2 regions of the Nonomuraea sp. NPDC050547 genome follow, and region 1 is predicted to be linked to the other one. Evidence: riboswitches for the same ligand, from Rfam matches in the RefSeq annotation. Region 1 holds a riboswitch; the other holds the start of a gene.

Region 1 (3,376 bases):
TCCATCGCGCTCGCCCTGCGCACCGGTGCCCGGATCTTCGCCAGCGAGGAGGTCGTGCAGGAAGCCGGTGTGATCATCCCTGACGACCAGGAGGACGAGGTGGAGAAGTTCAGGGAGTTCCTTGACACGATCACGCCCGAGGACTTCGGCAGGGCGGGGTAGGTATTTCAGTGCATTTACGCTTCACGACGCGCCGAGCCGGATCGTTGACTGCGCTTGGTCACGGTCCTACGGTGCAAGTGAAACCCGTGGTCGCGCGTTGCGAACCCCCAGATCAGGCCGCGGGATGAGAGAAAGCCGGAGGTCCGCGTGGCGGTCAGCAGCGGCGAGGGAAAGACGGCCGGCCAGGAAGATCCGGTGCGGCGCGAGAGCGCGCGGCAGCGTGCCGGAGAGCAGGGCCTGCTCTTCGACGACGCCCCCGCGACACTTCCGGGTGACATCGGCTACCGGGGCCCGACGGCCTGCTCGGCGGCCGGCATCACCTACAGGCAGCTGGACTACTGGGCCAGAACCGGCCTGGTCGAGCCCACGATAAGGGCCGCCCAGGGCTCCGGCTCGCAGCGCCTGTACAGCTTCCGCGACATCCTGGTGCTCAAGGTCGTCAAGCGGCTGCTGGACACCGGAGTCTCGCTCCAGCAGATCCGCACCGCCGTCCAGCATCTGCGTGATCGAGGCGTGGCCGACCTCGCGCAGATCACGCTCATGAGCGACGGCGTCAGCGTCTACGAGTGCACCTCGGCCGACGAGGTCATCGACCTGTTGCAGGGCGGTCAGGGCGTGTTCGGGATCGCGCTGGGCAAAGTCTGGCGGGAAGTCGAGGGGTCGCTCGCGGAGCTGCCGGGGGAACGAGCCGCGGCCGGTGACGACCCGGCCGACCACCCCGCGGACGAGCTGGCGCAGCGGCGGCGCGCGCGCAAGATCGGATAGCCGAGCGTGCCGGAACGCCTGACGCGGCCCGGCGTAGTAATCTAGGACCCGAAGGCTGACGACCCCGTGCGGGAGAGTCCCCGACCCTGAGTCGGGGCGCCGAAGGAGCAACCCTCCCCGGAATCTCTCAGGCAACCGGTACCGCTCGGGTGAGGCAACTCTGGAAAGCAGGCACGCCAGCCAGGCGCGCCTCACCGACGGTGCAAGCCCCGCCCGCGGGGTGAAGCTCTCAGGTCCCATGACAGAGGGGGAGACCCGGCCACCGCGCCCCGGCGCCGGTCTCCATCGCCTCGGGAGGGCACCCTCATGACCGACCTGACAGCACCTCCGTTCTCCACCCGCCACATCGGGCCCTCGGCCGACGAGCAGCAGCGGATGCTGGAGGCCGTCGGCTTCGAGTCGGTCTCCGACCTGGTGGCGGTGGCGGTACCCGAGGCCATCAGGGCCAAGGACCAGCTGAAGCTGCCCCCGGCGGCCGGCGAGAGCGAGGTCATCGCCGAGCTGCGCGAGCTGGCCGGCCGCAACCGCGTGCTCACCTCGATGATCGGCCTGGGCTACCACGACACGATCACGCCCGCGGTGATCCGCCGCAACCTGCTGGAGAACCCCGGCTGGTACACCGCGTACACGCCCTACCAGCCCGAGATCTCGCAGGGCCGCCTCGAGGCGCTGCTCAACTTCCAGACGGTCGTCTCCGACCTCACCGGCCTCGACGTGGCCGGCGCCTCCCTCCTGGACGAGGGCACGGCCGCCGCCGAGGCGATGACCCTGGCCCGCCGGGCCGGCAAGTCCAAGAGCCACGTCTTCGTCGTCGACGCCGACGCCCTCCCGCAGACCAAGGCCGTGCTGGCCACCCGCGCCGAGCCGCTGGGCATCGAGCTCGTCTCCTCCGACCTCGACGGCGAGCTGCCCGAGTGTTTCGGCGTGCTGGTGCAGTACCCGGGCGCCTCCGGCCGTGTGCGCGACTTCCGCGCGCTGGCCGAGCGCGCGCACGGCGCCGGCGCCCTCGTGGTCGCCGCCGCCGACCTGCTCGCCCTCACGCTCATCGCCGCGCCCGGCGCGCTCGGCGCCGACATCGCGATCGGCTCCTCCCAGCGCTTCGGCGTGCCCTTCGGGTTCGGCGGGCCGCACGCCGCGTACATGTCCGTGCGCGAGGGGTTGCAGCGGCAGATGCCCGGCCGCCTGGTCGGAGTCTCCGTGGACGCCGACGGCGCGCCCGCCTACCGCCTGGCCCTGCAGACCCGCGAGCAGCACATCCGCCGTGAGAAGGCCACCTCCAACATCTGCACCGCCCAGGTGCTGCTGGCCGTCATCGCCGGCATGTACGCGGTCTACCACGGGCCCGAGGGCCTGCGGCGGATCGCCCGCCGTACCCACGCGCACGCCGTGACGCTCGCCGAGGTGCTGCGCGCGGGCCGCGTGGAGGTCGTGCACGGCGAGTTCTTCGACACCGTGACCGCCCGCGTGCCCGGCAGGGCCGCCCGGGTCGTCGCCGAGGCCGCCGCCCGCGGCGTCAACCTCTGGCAGGTCGACGCCGACCACGTCTCGGTCTCCTGCGACGAGAAGACCGAGCTCGCCCACCTGGAGCAGGTCGCCGCCGCCTTCGGCGTCTCCGCCGGGCTCAGCGACCTGGCCGGTGACGACGCGCTGCCCGCCTCGCTCGCCCGCGAGGACGACTACCTGTCCCACCCGGTCTTCCACAGCCACCGCTCCGAGACCGCCATGCTGCGCTACCTGCGCAAGCTGCAGGACAAGGACATCGCCCTCGACCGTTCGATGATCCCGCTGGGCTCGTGCACGATGAAGCTCAACGCGACCACCGAGATGGAGCCGATCACCTGGCCCGAGTTCGCGGCCGTGCACCCCTACGCCCCGGCCGAGCAGACCGAGGGCTACCTGGAGCTGATCGGCACGCTGGAGTCCTGGCTGGCCGAGGTGACCGGCTACGACGCCGTCTCCATCCAGCCCAACGCCGGCTCCCAGGGCGAGTTCGCCGGGCTGCTGGCCATCCGCGCCTACCACCAGGCGGGCGGCGACACGGGCCGCGAGGTCTGCCTCATCCCGTCCTCCGCCCACGGCACCAACGCCGCCAGCGCCGTCATGGCCGGCATGCGCGTCGTCGTGGTCGCCTGCGACGACGAGGGCAACATCGACCTCGCCGACCTCGACGCCAAGATCGCCAAGCACCGCGACACGCTGGCCGCGATCATGGTCACCTACCCGTCCACGCACGGCGTGTACGAGGAGACGATCACCGAGATCTGCGCCAAGGTCCACGAGGCCGGCGGCCAGGTCTACGTCGACGGCGCCAACCTCAACGCCCTCGTCGGCCTGGCCAAGCCGGGCGAGTTCGGCGCCGACGTCTCCCACCTCAACCTGCACAAGACCTTCTGCATCCCGCACGGCGGGGGCGGTCCCGGCGTCGGCCCGGTCGCGGTCCGCGCGCACC
Region 2 (3,376 bases), on a different contig from region 1:
AACATCCAGCCGTCGCCGTAAGGGTCGTTGTTGACCAGCGACGGGTCGTCCACGACGGCCTGGTTCACCTCGGTGACCTCGCCGCCGACCGGAGCGTAGATCTCGCTCACCGACTTGGTCGACTCGACCTCGCCGATGGAGTCGCCGGCCTCGACGTTCGAGCCCGCCTCGGGAAGCTGCACGAAGACGACGTCACCCAGGGCCTCGGCCGCGAAGGCCGTGATGCCGACGGTCACGGTCCGGCCGTCGTCGAGACCGGCCACCCATTCGTGCTCCTTGGTGTAGCTCAGCTCGTCAGGGATGCTGCTCACTTACGTCCTCCTGCTGGTTACTGCGCTTGTATTCACGAACGGGCGCTGCGCTTGTAGAAGGGCAATGCGACGAGGTCCATGCCCTCCTGGCTGCCCCGGATGTCCACGGCCACGCCTTCGGTGACACCAGTGTCCACGTAGGCCATCGCGATGGGCTTACCCAGGGTCTGGGAAGGGGCCCCGCTGGTGACCTCGCCGACCACGGCGCCGTCCTTGGTCACCGGGTACCCGTGGCGGGGGACCCGGCGCCCGTGCGCGACCAGTCCGACGAGGCGCCGCCGCGGCGGGTCGTCCTTGACCGCCTCCAGCGCCGCCCTGCCGACGAAGTCGCCGGGCTTGTCGAATTTCACCACTCGGCCCAGGCCCGCGTCGAACGGGGTGAGCGCGGTGGACAGCTCGTTGCCGTAGAGCGGCATGCCGGCTTCGAGGCGCAGCGTGTCGCGCGAGGACAGTCCCGCCGGAATCAGCCCGTACGGCTCGCCCGCCTTGACCAGCGCCTGCCACAACGGCACCGCGTCCTCGTTGGCGATGAACAGCTCGAAGCCGTCCTCGCCGGTGTAGCCGGTGCGGGCGATGAGCGCCTGGGCGCCGGCGACGACGCCGGGCAGGCCGGCGTAGTACTTGAGTCCCGGCAGGTCGGCGTCGGTGAGCGAGGAGAGGATCTCCTGGGCGCGCGGACCCTGCACGGCGACGAGCGCCCACTGCTCGGACTGGTCGTCCACGACGGCGTCGAACTCGGCGGCGCGCGCGGTCAGCTCGCGGGCCACGAGGAGGTAGTTGGAGGCGTTGGCCACGACCATGAACTGTTCGTCGGCGAGCCGGTAGACGATCAGGTCGTCCAGGACCCCGCCGTCCTCCCCGACGATCATCGTGTAGCGGGCCCGTCCGGGCGCCAGCGCCGAGAGGTGGCCGACGAGCGCGTAGTCGAGTGCCTCGCCCGCCTGGGGACCGGTCAGGAAGATCTCGCCCATGTGCGAGAGGTCGAACAGTCCGGCGGCGGTGCGCACGGCGTTGTGCTCGGCGGACTCGCTGCCGTAGCGCAGCGGCATCAGCCAGCCGGCGAAGTCGGTCAGCGTCGCGCCGAGACTCTCGTGAACGTCTCGCAGCGGTGTCGGTCGGGACATTGGTCTTCGCACCTCAGGGCAGGGTCGGATGCCAGCATCCTCCCCCTCTGTCATCGATGCCTGAGAGCTTCGCCCGGGTTTTGCCGGACTTTCACCTTCGGCGAGGCCCGGAGGCCTGCTTTCCAGAGGCACCTCGCCCGAGCGGTCCTTTGCCTTGAGAGGTTCGCGGGGAGGGCTTGCTCCTTCAGGGGCTCTGACCGGATTGTCAGAACGCTCTCCCGCACGGGTTCACCGGTGTCTCCAACCAGCCTAGTGCCGTCACGGGGGTGTTGTCGCGTGTGGATCGCGCCAATCGATCTCTTCCGTGAGCTTGTGCAGGGTTGTGGCGCCGATGCGGCCTTCGGTGTACATCTGGCCGAGCGTCTCGCGCTGCGCCCTGGCGAGCTCGTCGCGCAGCTCGTGGGGGGCGCCGGCGTTCGCCTCGACCGCGAGCAACTGCCGCTGCGCCCACAGCGTGCCGGTGTCGAGACGGTGGGAGATCTGGTCGAGCCTGCGCATCGCCGCCGCGGCCGCCGCCTGCCGCGCCCGCGCCTCCTCCTCGGGCGCCGCGACACCCCCACTCTCCGGTACGGCGGCGCGGCACGTGAGCAGGGCGAACCCGCTGACCAGCACCACCGAGGCGGCGGCGAAGATCAACGCGTCCTGGGCGGGCAGCGCGGGCATGGCCAGCGCGATGGCCAGCGTCGAGGCCCCGCGGGTGCCGCCCAGCGTGAGGGCCCGGACGCTGCGCCGGTCGACGGCCAGCGCGAACGCCAGCCGTACCAGCGAAGTCGCGCCCAGCAGTGCCGCGGTGACCAGCAGGACCGTCGTGATCGGCAGCCCGGAGTGTGAGCCGCCCAGATCGCGCAGCTGGAGGCCGAGCAGGACCGCGAGCGTCCCGCCGAGCAGGAACGTCAGCACCTGCCAGGTGATCCGCTCGGTGGCCCGCGCGGGGGTGTGGAAGAGGCGGCCGCGCGCCCCGACGTAGAAGCCGGCGGCGGTGACGGCGAGCGGGCCGGACAGCCCGAGCTTGCTCGCGCTGATCTCGGCGACGAACGGCGTGGCCAGCGAGAGCACGATCAGCGTCCCCGAGTCGGCCAGCCGGCGGCGCAACTGCACGACGACCCAGCCGAGCGCGAGACCCGCGAGCGCGCCGCCGGCGATCGCCCCGGCCAGTTGCAGCGCGGCCACGGAGACGGTCTCGGGGCGTTTTAGCTGCTCAAGCCCGATGGCGAGCAGCACGACGGCGACGCCCTCGTTGATCAGGCTCTCGCCTCGCAGCACGGTGAGCACGCGCTCCGGCGCGCCGAGCCGGTCGAGGACGAGTGCCTGGGTGGGCGCGAAGGCGGCGCCGACGGTCAGCGCGGCGCCCCACGGCAGGCCGGGGAGCAGAAGATGGGCCACGAGGGTGACGGCGCCGGCGGTGGCGAGGGTGAGCCCGACGCCGAGGAGCATGATCGGCCGCCAGGCGTCACGTGACTCGCGGGGCGCGCTGCGCGTGGTGGCGTGGTGGTAGAGCAGGGGCGGGATGAGGACGGTCAGCACGACGTACGGGTCCATCGACACGACCGGCACCCAGGGCAGGATTCCCACGAGCATGCCGAGCAGGACCAGGAACGGCAGGGGCGGCAGCCTCCACCTCGTGCTGAGAAATCGGGCCAGCACGATCGAGACGGCGACGAGCGCGGCGATGATCACCAGGTCGCTGGACAAAAGCTCGGGCTCCCTCCTGAGGGGGATCGGATCCGGACAACGGTGGCGAGCCTATGGGGGATATGTCCGGATCGGGCCGAGCTTGGTGTGCGAGGTGATCAGTGTTTGCCGAGAGGTTCAGGGGCCCTGCGTGTTGCTTGCCCCGTGTTTAACGGGATATTTCGGGACTTTGCGGGGCGTGTGATGCAACGCATAGCGCGGCCGGCCGTCCCCCCGGATGAACGGCCGGCCACGGGGTGTGGCCGGGAA

What was found. Region 1 has a riboswitch for glycine ahead of gcvP (aminomethyl-transferring glycine dehydrogenase). Riboswitches for the same ligand answer to the same signal wherever they lie in the genome.
Region 2: linked by a shared signal. The riboswitch ahead of gcvT (glycine cleavage system aminomethyltransferase GcvT) and the one ahead of gcvP (aminomethyl-transferring glycine dehydrogenase) in region 1 are both predicted to bind glycine.

The regions. Positions count from the first base shown of each region.
Region 1 covers NZ_JBITGW010000017.1:177,800-181,175, reverse strand. Annotated here, with positions in the region: gene ACIBHY_RS37210 (bifunctional nuclease family protein) at 1-162, shown strand, start outside; gene ACIBHY_RS37205 (MerR family transcriptional regulator) at 310-927, shown strand; glycine riboswitch at 987-1,081, shown strand; gene gcvP (aminomethyl-transferring glycine dehydrogenase) at 1,234-3,376, shown strand, end outside.
Region 2 covers NZ_JBITGW010000004.1:427,034-430,409, forward strand. Annotated here, with positions in the region: gene gcvH (glycine cleavage system protein GcvH) at 1-311, opposite strand, end outside; gene gcvT (glycine cleavage system aminomethyltransferase GcvT) at 344-1,435, opposite strand; glycine riboswitch at 1,568-1,666, opposite strand; gene ACIBHY_RS12765 (cation:proton antiporter) at 1,694-3,127, opposite strand.